3 regions of the Micromonospora sp. DT53 genome follow, and region 3 is predicted to be linked to each of the others. Evidence: riboswitches for the same ligand, from Rfam matches in the RefSeq annotation. Region 3 holds a riboswitch; each other region holds the start of a gene.
The links. Region 3 has a riboswitch for cobalamin ahead of ACLQ3B_RS23370 (CbtB domain-containing protein). Riboswitches for the same ligand answer to the same signal wherever they lie in the genome.

Region 1 (4,293 bases), on a different contig from region 3:
CCGTACGCGCCCAGGTACCGCTCCAACTGCGCCGGTACGGTCGGGTCGGCGCTGACCTGGAAGTGCATCGGCGCCGTCACCCCCACCGTCGGGGTGCCGGTCATCGACACCGCGTACGGACCAGCCGTCGCCTGTGCCGCCGCTGGCGGCAGCGCGGTCGGGTTGTGCGCGCCGGGCACGGTGTGGTCGACGCCCAGCACGAGAGGGATCTGCGTGCCGTTGGTCGCGGTGACGGAGAAGTCGGCGTAGACGCGGTAGCCGCCGGGCCGGGCCAGCGTCAGGGGGACGCTCCAGGTGCCGTCGGGCGCCATCGTCGGGTGCAAGTGCTGGTAGCCGGACAGGTCGCGGCCGACCACGATCATGTGCAACGGCTTGTCGTGGACGACCGCGAAGGTCGTTGCCGGCTGCCGGTCGGTCCCGACGATCCGGAACCGGTAGTCGGCGCGTACACCGGAGGGTTGGGACCGCTCCAGCGGTTGCAGGGTGTACCCACCGGCGCTGACCGTCGTCCCGGTCGCCAGCGTCGCGCCCGTCGCGTCGTCACCCCGATGCGTGTGCGGCCCCGTGCCGGCCGGGTGTTGGTGCCCGTCGGTCGCCGAGCCCACCTGCCCCGAGGCGGGCGGTCCACCGGCTGCCGGTCGTGCGTTGCCGGTCGCCGGACTCTCTTCTGCCGTGCCGATACGGGCCAACCCGAATCCGGCCAGCAGGGCCACCACCAGACCACCGACGAACAGCGCCAGGTGGGTGTTGTTCAACCGGGACCCAGGCGTCGCGGCGGCGAGGTCCGTGTCGGGCCGTGGTCCGGGGTCGACAGTCGGCTCGCCGTCCGTGCTGGCGAGGGCCTTGGTCGCCTGGTCGGTCGGCGTCGGATCGACAGCAACGTCCGTGCGGGCCGTGACGACCGTGTTGCCCTTGCGCGCCGCCGGCACGGTGGCGGACCCCCGCTTGTCGCTCGCGGTACGCGCAACGACGCCGACCTTGCCTCCGCCGACCTTGCCAGCGGCAGCCTTGTCCCCGACGGTCTTGCCCCCGACGGTCTTGCCCCCGACGGTCTTGTCCCCGACGGTCTTGCCGCCGCCGGTCTTGCCGGTGCCGGCCCTGTTCGTGGCACGGGCGCCACCGCCCCGGCGACCGGTGGTCGCCGCCGAGGCACGGCCCCGGCCGGTGGGTGTGCCGGCGGATCGGCGACGCCAGACGACGAACCCGGCCACCGCCCCGACCGCCGCGACAGCCGCCGCCCAGCCGGCCCAGGCCAGCGCCCCGGGACCGCTCTCCTCGGTCGACCCGGTCGACGGGGCAGCCGCAGCCGGCGGGGTCGTCGGATCCTCCGCGGTGGTCGGCACCGCCGAGGCCTGCCCGGACGTGTTGTGCTGCTCGGTGGCGGCCACCAGCGCCGGGTCCGGTTGGGTCGACGGCGGGCTCCACCCCTTCGGCGCCGTCGTCACCCGCCCGTCGTAACGGAAGGTCAGGGTGCCCCGCACGGTGTCGCCGTCCGAGGCGACCGACAGGTAGCTCACCGAGTACTGGCCCTTGGCAGGCAGGTGGGCGACGGACACCACCGCGGGGAATCCCGTCGTGTACTCCCGTGGCTCGAACTTCCCGTTGACCAGGAAGTACTCCCGTACCGGCTTCTCCAGTGGCGTCGGCTCCCCCTGCGACCAGCCGTTGTCGACACGGGTGCCGCCCGGGGCGGTGATCGTGAAGAACGCGTTGGCGGCGGCCTTCTCGGTGAAGAGGAGCCGCACCGACGTCAACGGTTCGCGCACGGTGGCGCCGCTCGCCGGTGTGGACGTGGCGAGGGTCCCGTGCGCTGCGGCGGGTTGGGCGGACGCGAGGAGGGCGATCGCCGAGGCGAGGAGGAACGCGAGGAGGCCCGAGACCACCCGCCCGCAAGTCTGGGGGAGACGACGCATCTGGATATCCTCACCCTCGCGAGACTTTTTTCAAGAGGCGGCGATCTTCTTCCTCAGATGGCAAAAGTTGACGATGAGGTCATCCGCCGCCGCGGCCGGACGCCCCGGGTGGACAGATTCCCTGGCCAGCTATGCTCGCCGGCGGCGCTGGTTCGCCCCGTCGTGACCGGCTGGGCGTCGCAAGAGGGAACCCGGTGGAAATCCGGGGCTGCCCCGCAGCGGTGAGTGGGAACGACCGCCGTCATCAGCACTGGGCCAGCGGCCCGGGAAGCGACGGCCAGTAGGGGACCGGCACGACCGGTCAGGCCCGCGAGTCCGAAGACCTGCCTGCGCCGCGTACACAACCGTGTGCGCTGCCGTCGGCCTCGCGGGTGGGCTGGGCGGGCGACGGGCCGTGCGTGTGGTGCGCGGCCAGGTCCTCGTCAGCGTGTGTCCGCGACCCGGCGGTGTGGGTTCCGAGGGACGGACTACCGCTGTGCACGACACCACCACGATCGCCGGCCGAGCGCCGTCGGCGTCGCACCTGACCCTTTCGCAGATCATGGACCAGCACCACACCAACCTGATGGGTACGGTGCACGGCGGCCGGATCCTCAACCTCATCGACTCCGTCGCCGGTGTGGTCGCCGCCCGGCACTCCGACGGGCCGGCGGTGACCGCCGCCATCGACGAGACGGCGTTTCTCCGCGCGGTGCGGGTCGGTGACGTCGTGCACGTCGACGCCCGGATCACCTGGGCCGGCCGCAGCTCGATGGAGGTGGCGGTCAAGGTGACCGCCGACCGGTGGGACCGGGCGGTCCCGCCCACCGACGTGGCAACCGCCCACCTGGTCATGGTCGCCATCGACGACGACGGCCAGCCTCGCACGGTGCCGCCGCTGCTACCGGAGACCGACGGGGACCGGCGACGGTACCGGGAGGCGGAGATCCGCCGGAAGCACCGGCTGGCGTTGCGGCGCGCGCTGCTCGACGGTGCCGAAGACGACTGACCCGTGGTCCGTCCGGCGCGGCGCTGGCCGGTGGGGCGGCGAGCTGGATGCCCCACCGTCGAGGAACCCGCCCCGCCGTCGATCTGGTCGGATAGCGTCCAGGTGAAGCCTCGATCACGGAGAGTGTGGATGGTTATGCGCGCTGCGGTGCTGCGGGCGTTCGACGTTCCGCTGACGGTCGAGGAGATCGATCAACCCACCCCCGGGCCCGGCCAGGTGTTGGTGCGGATCGTCGCCAGCGGGGTCAACCCGCTCGACACGAAGATCCAGGCTGGAAAGGCCGCGCACGCGCGTGTCGAGCTGCCTGCGGTGCTCGGCCTGGACCTTGCCGGCGTCGTCGCGGCGATCGGCACGGAGGTGACCGGGTTCGACCCGGGAGACGAGGTGTACGGGCTGTGCGGGGGCGTCGGCGACCTGCAGGGCTCGCTGGCCGAGTACGCCGCGGTGGACGCCCGACTGCTGGCCCGCAAGCCGACGAGCCTCTCGATGCGGGAGGCCGCCGCCCTGCCGCTGGCGGCGATCACCTCCTGGGAGGGGCTGGTCGACCGGGCCGGAGTCCGCGCCGGGCAGAAGGTGCTGGTGCACGGCGGCGCCGGAGGTGTCGGGTACGTGGGCGTGCAACTCGCCCAGGCGCGCGGCGCCGAGGCGTACGCCACGGGCAGGCCGGCGAGCATGCGGGTGATCGAGAGCCTGGGCGCCGTGCCGATCGACTACACCGTGAGCAAGGTCGAGGAGTACGTCGAGAGGCACACCGGCGGCGAGGGGTTCGACATCGTCGTCGACAACGTCGGTGGCGCGACACTCGACGCGTCGTTCGCAGCGGTACGCACCTATCACGGGCACGTCGTGAGCGCGCTGGGCTGGGGCTCACACTCGCTCGCCCCGCTGTCGTTCCGTGGCGCGACCTACTCCGGCGTGTTCACTCTGCTGCCGATGCTCACCGGACGGGGCCGCGAACACCATGGCGACATCCTGCGCGAGATCGCGACGCTGGCCGATGCCGGTGCGTTGCGCCCGCGACTGGATCCGCGCGCGTTCACGCTCGACACGGTCATGGACGCCCACCGGCTGGTCGTCGACGGCACCGCCGATGGCAAGGTCGTCGTGGACATCTCAGGTTGAGCCGCAGTTGCGCAGGTCAAGGCGGGCTCCGAAGATGCCGGCACCGATGCATTGCGTCCTCAATCAGCTCAGCGTCAGAAATGATGGCGTCGTAGGGTTTGTGGCATGCACAGCACCTTGACGGAGCGCGCTCGGTGCCTCTACGGCGACGAGTATCGGCCCACTCCGCCACGATGCAGCGCTGATCACGACGAGCGTCATTTCATTGAGGAACTCACCTTCGCTGATGCCGAGTCGATTCTCGCCATGCTGCGCGAGTTGTGCCCACAC
Region 2 (4,293 bases), on a different contig from region 3:
GGCGGTGCGGGCCACCACGTCGGTAAGTGCCAGGAACGCGCCGCCGAACAGCAGTGACATCGGCAGGATCACCCGGTAGCTGGAGCCGGCGAGCAGTCGGACGGTGTGCGGCACGATGATGCCGACGAAGCCGATCAGCCCGGTCGCGGAGACCGCCGCCGCGGTGCCCAGGGAGGCGGCGGCGATCAACAGGTAGCGGGTGCGCTGCGGGTGCAGACCGAGGCTTCTCGCCTCGTCGTCGCCGAGCGCGAGGACGTCCAACTCGCGGCGGTGCAGCAGCACCACCACAGTGGTCAGCGCGGCGTACGGCAGCACCAGCAGCACGTCGTGCCAACCGGCGGTGGCCAGCCGGCCGAGCAACCAGGAGTAGACCGGCTGGATGCTGTCGGCGTGTCGTTGCAGGAGGTACGTCTGACCGGCGGACAGGAACGCGGAGACCGCCACCCCGGCCAGGATCAGCATCGCCGGTGACCCGCGTCGGCCTCCGGCCGCGCCGAGCACGTAGGTCATCGTCACGGCCAGCAGGGAACCGGCGAACGCGGCCAACGGAACGGTCATCGGCAGCCCGGAGAGCGTGCCCTGCTGGCCGGCGCCGCCGAGGGCGATCGCCGCGGTGACCGCGAGGCCGGCGCCGGCGGCCACACCGAGCAGGTACGGGTCGGCCAGCGGGTTGCGGAACACGCCCTGGTAGCACCCGCCGGCCATGGCGAGCAGGCCGCCGACGAGCAGGCCCAGCACCACGCGGGGTAGGCGCAGCTCGGTGACGATCGCGATCTCGCGCTCGGTCAACCCGCTGTCCAGGTGCACCCCGGGAAACAGGTTGAGCAGCTCGGCGGCGACGCTGCCCGGGGGCAGACTCACCGGGCCGAGCGACACCCCGACGACGAGCGCGACGAGCACCGCGACCAACCCCGCGACCAGCCAACGTTTGCGCAGCCCGGCGGGCCGGGCCCCAGACAGCAGCCCGGCGGGCCGGGCCGCGGACAGCGGCTCGGTCACCGACGGACGACGGTCACGCGGGCACCTTGGCGACCGCGTCGATGATGACCCGGAGCAGGTCCACGACCCGTGGGCCCCAGCGGGAGGCGATGTCGTCGTCCAGGGCCACGACCTGGTTGTTCTTCACCGCGGTGAGGCCGGCCCAGCCACTGCGGGCCTTGACCGTGTCGGCGCTCTGCTGGCAGCACTTGGCGTCGGCCAGGAAGACGAAGTCCGGGTCGGCCTTGACCACGAACTCCTGGGACAGCTGCGGGTAGCCGAAGTCCTTGCCGTCCGCGTCGGCCGGGTCGGCGATGTTTGTCAGACCGGCCTGGCTGTAGAGCGAGCCGATGAAGGTCTTGCTGGTGGCGCTGTACAGCTCCGGGCCCAACTCGTGGAAGTAGGTGAGCTTCTCGGCGCGCTGCGGCAGGTCCTTGACCAGCTTGGCGATGTCGTCCTTCATCCGGGTGGCGACGTCGGTGGCCTGGTCGGCGTGCCCGGTCAGCGTGCCCAGCTCGGTGATCTGCCGGTACGAGTCGTCGAGGGTGACCGCCGCCGGGGTCTGGTACACCGGGATCTTCAGCTTGCCGAGCTGATCGACGATCTTGTTGCGGTCGTCGGAGAGCACCACGAGGTCCGGGTTCTTACCGGCGATCGCCTCGGCGTTCGGCTGGAAGGCGGAGAGGTCGGTCTTGGGCGCGTCGGCCGGGTAGTTCGACTGGTCGTCGACGGCTGTCACCTGCGGGCCGGCACCGATCGCGAAGAGCATCTCGGTGGCGGTGGGCGACAGCACGACGATCTTCTCGGGACGCTTGTCGAGGGTGAGCGCGCCGACGGTGACCGGGTAGGCGGCGGCCGCGGTGCCGGTGCTCGGCTTGTCGTCGGCCTTCTCGGCGCAGGCGCCGAGGGCGAGCGCGGTGACCGCGAGGGTCGCCGCGAAGAGCCGAGGGGTACGTCTGAACATGGGGGCCTCCTGTCGGTCGAGGAGTGTGGTGCTTCGCCGACAGGGACTTCCGTACGCCCGCCCACGAGGCGCCCTTCCTCGAGAGCGCGTTTCGCGACCGGTCCGCAGGCGACCTGGCTCGTCCCCACCGACAGGTGGGGCATCACAGTTGCGGGACAGCGCCGGGATGAGCACCGGCTTCGCTGCGGACTTGTCGGTAAGACGGTAGCGCACCGCCCCGACGTGCTGGATCGATCAAGGGTTGATCGACGACGCGCGATCGGTGGCCCGTCGCGCGTCGAGGGATATGTCCCGGATCTGGAGGGTCGGGAACGGGTGGTGGGGCCCCGCCGGGGCGGGACGGGGCCCCACCCGATCAGGAGGAAGTGATGGTGACGTTGTCCACAGCCGCCTCCACCAGGCTGGCCCCGGACGCGTCAGCCGCCTCGACGAGCACGCGGACCGACTGGCCGGCGTACGGGGTGAGGTTGAGGTTGGCTACCGCCCAACTCCCGTTGCGGTTGCTGGCCGCGCCGGCCTGGGTGAGCAGCGCGGTGGTGCCGCCGTTGTGCACCACGCTCACCCGCAGGTAGTCCGCCGACGAGGCGTTCGAGCCGTGCGCCAGGTACCAGGCGAGCGACAGGGTCAGCGTGCCGGACGACGGCAGGGTCACCGCCGGGGACCTGGCGCTTGTCACGCCGCCGTCGACGTCGTAGTCACCGGCCGCCGAGCCGGCCAGCCGGCCGGTGACCAGGTCGTTGGATCCGGCGTACGGGGTGAGCTGCTTGGCTCCGGAGGACGTGGTCGCCTGGGCGGCGCCCCGTTCGAACGCGCCGAGGGTGGCGGTGTCGGTGCCGCCCGGGTTGATGGTCCAGCCGGTGGCGGTCTCGAAGGTGTCCGACCAGACAGTGGTGCCGCCACCACCGCCGCAGTACTGCGCCTGCTTGCCGATGGCCCGGTACGGGCAGTCGGCGTACTCGCTGAGGATCAGCACCGCCTCCCGGTTGCGCGAGGTCTGCGCTCCGATCACCTCGTCGGGCGGGTAGAAGCCCCCGCCGCCGGAGGAGCCCGGGTACATCTCGAAGGTGTAGGCCCAGATGTTGTGGGTGGCCCACATCCAGTCGAGGCTGTCCCCGTCGGTGATGTAGAGGTCGCTGGACTGCTCAGGCGTGTAGTTGTTGGTGGCCGCCATCTGCTGGCCGATGGTGGCGAAGGTGTTGTACTGGTCCGCGTTCAGGCCGGTGGCGGTGTTCGCCGTGGTGTAGCCGTACGGCCAGAGCACCAGCTCCGAGTACGTGTGGAAGTCGATGTTGGCCTTGATCTGCTGCACACCGCCGACCACCCGGCCGTTGACGAAGTTGCGCAGCGCCTGCGTCTCGGGCGCGGAGAACGCCGACGGGCCACGGTAGGTCTCCGACGAGGTGGTGCCGGACGAGCCGCCGCAGCATCCCCAGTTGTAGCCCCAGTTGCGGTTCAGGTCGGTGCCCACGTTGGACGAGCCGCTGTTGGGCTGCCGGTTCTTGCGCCAGGATCGGTACGAGCCGGTGGCGATGTCGTACTCGCTGCCGTCCGGGTTGACCGTCGGCACGATCCAGATCTCCCGGCCGTTGACGATGTTGGTGATCCGGGAGTCACTGCCGTAGCTGTCGGTGAAGAGGTTGAGCAGGTAGATCGCCATCTCGACGGTCAGGTGCTCGCGGGCGTGCTGCTGGGAGTTGAACAGGATCTCCGGCTCGTTCTCGTCGGTGCCGACGTTGTCGGAGATCTTCACCGCCATCAGGTCGCGGCCCTCGTACGACGAACCGATGCTGATCTTGCGGGCGATCGCCGGGTGGTCGGCGACGACCTGGTTCACGACGGCTGTCAGTTCCGCGTAGTCGTGGTAGTTGGAGTCGGCCGGCGGGAAGGCCATGGTGCCGATCTCGCCGGCGCCGCGCTCGGCGTTGGGCGGCGGGGCCAGCGGTTCCAGCCGGAAGCCGAGCTTGCCGATCGCGGCGGCCTCGCCCGCGGTGGCCGAGATGTGCAGCACCCCATGTTCGGAGTAGTCGATGGCGGCCCCGGTGCGGGCCACCGCGTTGCGGTCGGCGAGGGTCCGGGGCCCGAGCACCCGGTAGCTGGCCGCGGCCGGCTCGGCGGTGCGGTCCGGGGCCGGCCGGGCGGCGACCGGACCGGCGGCGACGGTGACGATGCCCAGCCCGGTGACGACAGCGAGCACCAGGACGCGGCGGAGGGGGATGGGCGTGCGGAGGGCCATGGACTACCTCCTCGATGGGCGGGAGATCCCGCTCGGTGAAGGACACTTCACCATCTGTCACATGGTCATATCAATATTGATCGCTGCCTTATGCATCCCAGGTGGATCATCACGGCGG
Region 3 (4,293 bases):
TCGCCGGTTTTGCCCGGGACGGCCTCGACGCCTTTCAGCGACGCGCGGAGCCGCCCCGGGTCAGCCAACTACGGCGTGCGTTGGGCCAGCGCCGGGTCGACCCCGCGTTGTCCGCAGTCGAGAAATCCGCCCTGGGCCGCGCCGCCGCCCTGGTCCGCACTCGAGAGGGCTGAAGCAGACCGTCCGGTCGGGCTCAGCGGGCCGTCCACCCACCGCTCAGCTCAGTGCGGGCCCAGCCGGAGGTGCCAGCGCGTGCCCTGGCTGGTGAGCTGGACGACGGCCAGGGGCTCCACGTCCACCTGTCGGTACGTCGCCGTCGGCAGGCCGAGCGCGTGCACGACCGCGACCCGGATCACCAGCGGGTGGGTGACCGCGACGACGCGTCGACCGGCGCCACGGTGCTCGTCCAGCCAGCGACCGACCCGATCCCGCACGGCAGTGACCGATTCACCGCCGTGCGGCGCGGAGTCCGGGTCGGACAGCCAGTCGCGCAACGCCTGCGGGTGCGTGCCGGCGATCTCCTCGAGCGACAGTCCGGACCAGTCGCCGTAGTCACAGTCGGCCAACGCCGCCTCGATCGTCGGCAGCAGGCCGAGGGCGTCGGCGGTCTGTCGGGCCGCCGCCGCCGGGCTGGACAGGCAGGTGTCGTGCACGCCGAGGGGCCCACGCCGGTCCGGACCCGGGTGGGCCTGGGCGAGGGCGGCACGAAGGCCACCCTCGTCCAGGCCGTCGTCGGTGCCGCCGAAGCGGGCCCGACGCAGAGCGGCGGTACGACCGTGGGCGACCAGCCGGAGGCTGGTGCCGGTCACGTGCTCGGCAGCGCGGTGGCGGACCGGCGACGCCGCTCGTGATGCATCAGGGCCGCGAACAGCAGGCCGATGCCGGTCCAGAGCACGACCTGGGTGCCGAGCGAGGCCAGCCGGAAACTCCACAGCAGGGTCGCCGGGAAGTCCGCCGGCACCTCCTGGAAGGACGGCATCACCACGTACGACACTGCCGCGACCAGCAGGAACCCGCCCACGGCCGCGGCGGCGCGCAGCCATGGCGGCGCCTGGGCCCCGACCGCCCGGTAGCCCAGCGAGCCGGCCCACACGGCCACCAGCCCGAGCACCACCATCAACAGGTAGGTGAGGGTCCGTTGGTTGATGGTGGCCGGGTCGCCGACCGCCGGCGGATTCGCCGGGTACTTCAGGAACGGCACGATCACCGCGCCGAGCAGCGCCGCGCCGGCCAGCAGCAGGCCCGACCGCCCGTCGTCGTCAGCGCGCCGCCGACGCGACAGCAGGACGTACGCCGTGGCCAGCAAGCCACCCATCGCGGCCCCGAACAGGCCGGTGGCCAGGAACAGGCCGCCACGCTGACCCGTGCGGCTGACCAGGGCGTCCTCGTGGTCGTGCGCACCAGCGGCGGGCTCGGCGTGTGCCGCCGCCTCCTCGATGGCGATGGCTGCCTCGACGTGCGGTTCGCCGGCGACGTACGCGAACGCCCCGGCGAGCAGGCCGGCGAGCAGGCCGGCGAGCAGACCGCGGACGAGGACGGCGAGGAACGGGGGAGCGGTGGTGGTGTTCAGTGGCACGGGACGCCCAGCAGGTGCCGGCCGTCGTGCATCAGCTCGTGCAGGTACATCCCGCTGCGCGACACCGCCCCCTGGTCGAAGGCGACGAGGTAGGCCAGCAGGGTGAGCACGGCAACGGTCGCCAGAGCCGTCCACAGGAGACGTGCGCTGCCGACGGGGTGCACCACCGGCTGGCTGGAAGCGGAACTAGACATGAATACACGAACCTCCCCAGGGATGACGCGTCCCCATCGCAAGGCTGCGGACGACCGAGCGTCCTGGCTCGCGGCCCCCAATTGTGGTTGGGAACCGCTCACAGTGGCGCGACCGCGCCGGATTCACACCGGCTTCCCTCGCGTCGCCGCAGATAGTGGGTCGACGGTATCGGTGCCACCTCAGGCGGTCAACCCGGGCGCCGCGCTCGGACGGCGTCCGCCCACCGGAGGGTCAACGAGTCGGACCAGCCGTCGGTGCCGGCGGATTCGTCAGACCAAAAGGCGACCCGGTGGGAATTCGGTCCGGCGCGCGTTCCGCGACGCGGGAACAGCCTGTTACCGCTAACATGGTCAACCTGCCAGATCGACTCTGTGGCTCCGGGTCTACCCGGAGGGGTTCGGTCGGTGGCGGGGCGGGGGTGAACGTGAACACGCCAGGATGGGTCCGATGACGACCGGCGAGGTCGCGCGACGGCCGGGAATCGTCGACGCGCACCATCACCTCTGGGTCCGGGCGCGGCACCCACAGCCCTGGATCGATCCGCACACCATGGCCGCGATCGACGACGACTTCACCCCTGTCGAACTCGCCCCGGCGACCCGGGCCGCCGGGGTCACCCAGACCGTGGTCGTACAGTCGGTCGCCGTTCGGTCGGAGACGCCCGAGCTGCTCGGTATCGCCGCCGACGATCCTCTCGTCGCCGGGGTGGTCGGCTGGGTCGACCTCACCGCCGCCGATGTCGGTCGTCGCCTCGACCGGCTGCGGAAGGCGCGTGGCGGCGAACGGCTGGTCGGGATCCGCCACCTGGTCCAGTCCGAGCCCGACCCGGCCTATCTCGACCGCCCCGACGTGCGGCGGGGCATCGCCGCGGTCGGCGCGGCCGGCCTCGCCTTCGACCTCCTGGTGCGCCACGGTCAGCTGCCGGCGGCCACCCGACTCGTCCGCGACCTGCCCCAGGTGCGGTTCGTCCTCGACCACCTCGGCAAGCCCCCGCTCGGTCGCGCCGATCTCGGTGACTGGCGCCGCGACCTCCGCGCGTTCGCGGCCGAGCCCAACACGACGGCGAAGCTCTCCGGCCTGGTGACCGAAGTGGACGGCGCGTCCTGGACGACGGCCGACCTGCGGCCCGCTGTCGAGCACGCCCTCGACGTGTTCGGGCCGGATCGGCTGATGTTCGGCTCGGACTGGCCGGTGTGCCTGCTCGCCACCTCGTACACCCGCTGGGTCACGGTCCTCGGCGACCTGCTGGACCCGTTGTCCGAGGACGAGCGGGCGGCCATCTGGCGTGAGACCGCCGCCCGGGTGTACCAACTGAGCCCTTTCTGACCCGGCAGCGGGTTCCGAACTGGGGACATAGCATGTTATCGATAACATGCTAGCGACGGCGGCCGATGGCGTTTGGTCAGATGTATGCCTTCGGTGGTGCAGGTAACGATGGCAAAACATGCCCGTAAGACCTTGGCAACATACGTGAATGCGTGGGAAGGTAACGCCTGATCGGGGCAAACATCCGACCTATCTCGAGGGTCGTGCGGCACGTTGCCGCACTGCCATCCGAGCCGGGTCGGTCGCGCACGGACGTTCGGCTCGTCGGCGGGTTCCCGTCGGGTGCCAGCGCCACGCTTGGGGAGGTCAGGTCCGACGATGAGTAGCGCCGAGGCAACCGCCGGCACGCAGCGCGGCGAACTCAGCGACTGGTTCCGGGAACGGGTCTCCCACGCCGTCTCCGAGTTCACGGCCGCGACCGCGTTGGTCGTCCTGTTCATCGCCTTGACCTTCGCGAGTCCGTACTTCCTGACCGCGGACAACCTCTTCAACATCGGGGCCCAGACGGCGGTGATCGCCATCATCGCCACGGCCCAGACGATGGTCATCATCACGAAGGGCATCGACCTGTCGGTGGGGTCGGTCGCCGCGCTCGCCGGCGTGTTGGGCGCGATGGTCGTGCGCGACCTCGGCTTCTCGCTGTGGGCGGCGACGGCCGTCGCGATCGGCGTCGGCGCGCTGGCCGGGCTGTTGAACGGGCTACTGGTGACGGTGGCCCGGATCCCACCGTTCATCGCGACGTTGGGGACGATGTCGGTGGGCCGCGGCCTCGTCTTCATCATCACCGGAGCGGTCGGCGTCTACGGCCTGCCCCGATCCTTCCAACTGCTCGGCAACGGCGAGATCCTCGGCATTCCGTTCGCCGTGGTGATCACCGTCCTGGTCGCCGTCGGGGTCGCCTTCCTGCTCTCCCAGACCCGCTTCGGTCAGCACACCTACGCGATGGGCTCCAACCTGGAGGCGGCCCGCCGCTCCGGCATCCGGGTGGGTCGCCACCTGACCGGGGTGTACGTGCTGGCCGGCGTCCTGGTCGGGCTGGGCGGCATGATCGCCGCGTCCCGGGTCAACTCCGGCCAGCCCAACTATGGGATCTCGCTGGAGCTCGACGTCATCGCCGCCGCGGTCATCGGCGGAGCCAGCCTGTTCGGCGGGCAGGGCCGGATCGTCGGGACCATCATCGGCGCGTTCCTCATCGC

Region 1: linked by a shared signal. The riboswitch ahead of ACLQ3B_RS11700 (acyl-CoA thioesterase) and the one ahead of ACLQ3B_RS23370 (CbtB domain-containing protein) in region 3 are both predicted to bind cobalamin.
Region 2: linked by a shared signal. The riboswitch ahead of ACLQ3B_RS08730 (ABC transporter substrate-binding protein) and the one ahead of ACLQ3B_RS23370 (CbtB domain-containing protein) in region 3 are both predicted to bind cobalamin.

Annotation. Positions count from the first base shown of each region.
Region 1 is NZ_JBNCKM010000003.1:57,044-61,336, forward strand. Features, by position in the region: gene ACLQ3B_RS11695 (copper resistance CopC family protein) at 1-1,913, opposite strand, end outside; cobalamin riboswitch at 2,045-2,258, shown strand; gene ACLQ3B_RS11700 (acyl-CoA thioesterase) at 2,455-2,901, shown strand; gene ACLQ3B_RS11705 (zinc-dependent alcohol dehydrogenase family protein) at 3,031-4,023, shown strand; gene ACLQ3B_RS11710 (hypothetical protein) at 4,129-4,293, shown strand, end outside.
Region 2 is NZ_JBNCKM010000002.1:623,141-627,433, forward strand. Features, by position in the region: gene ACLQ3B_RS08725 (FecCD family ABC transporter permease) at 1-999, opposite strand, end outside; gene ACLQ3B_RS08730 (ABC transporter substrate-binding protein) at 1,013-1,942, opposite strand; cobalamin riboswitch at 2,029-2,170, opposite strand; gene ACLQ3B_RS08735 (M14 family metallopeptidase) at 2,298-4,175, opposite strand.
Region 3 is NZ_JBNCKM010000007.1:341,163-345,455, forward strand. Features, by position in the region: gene ACLQ3B_RS23355 (phosphotransferase) at 1-173, shown strand, start outside; gene ACLQ3B_RS23360 (histidine phosphatase family protein) at 222-809, opposite strand; gene ACLQ3B_RS23365 (CbtA family protein) at 806-1,576, opposite strand; gene ACLQ3B_RS23370 (CbtB domain-containing protein) at 1,567-1,770, opposite strand; cobalamin riboswitch at 1,806-1,950, opposite strand; gene ACLQ3B_RS23375 (amidohydrolase family protein) at 2,219-3,097, shown strand; gene ACLQ3B_RS23380 (ABC transporter permease) at 3,416-4,293, shown strand, end outside.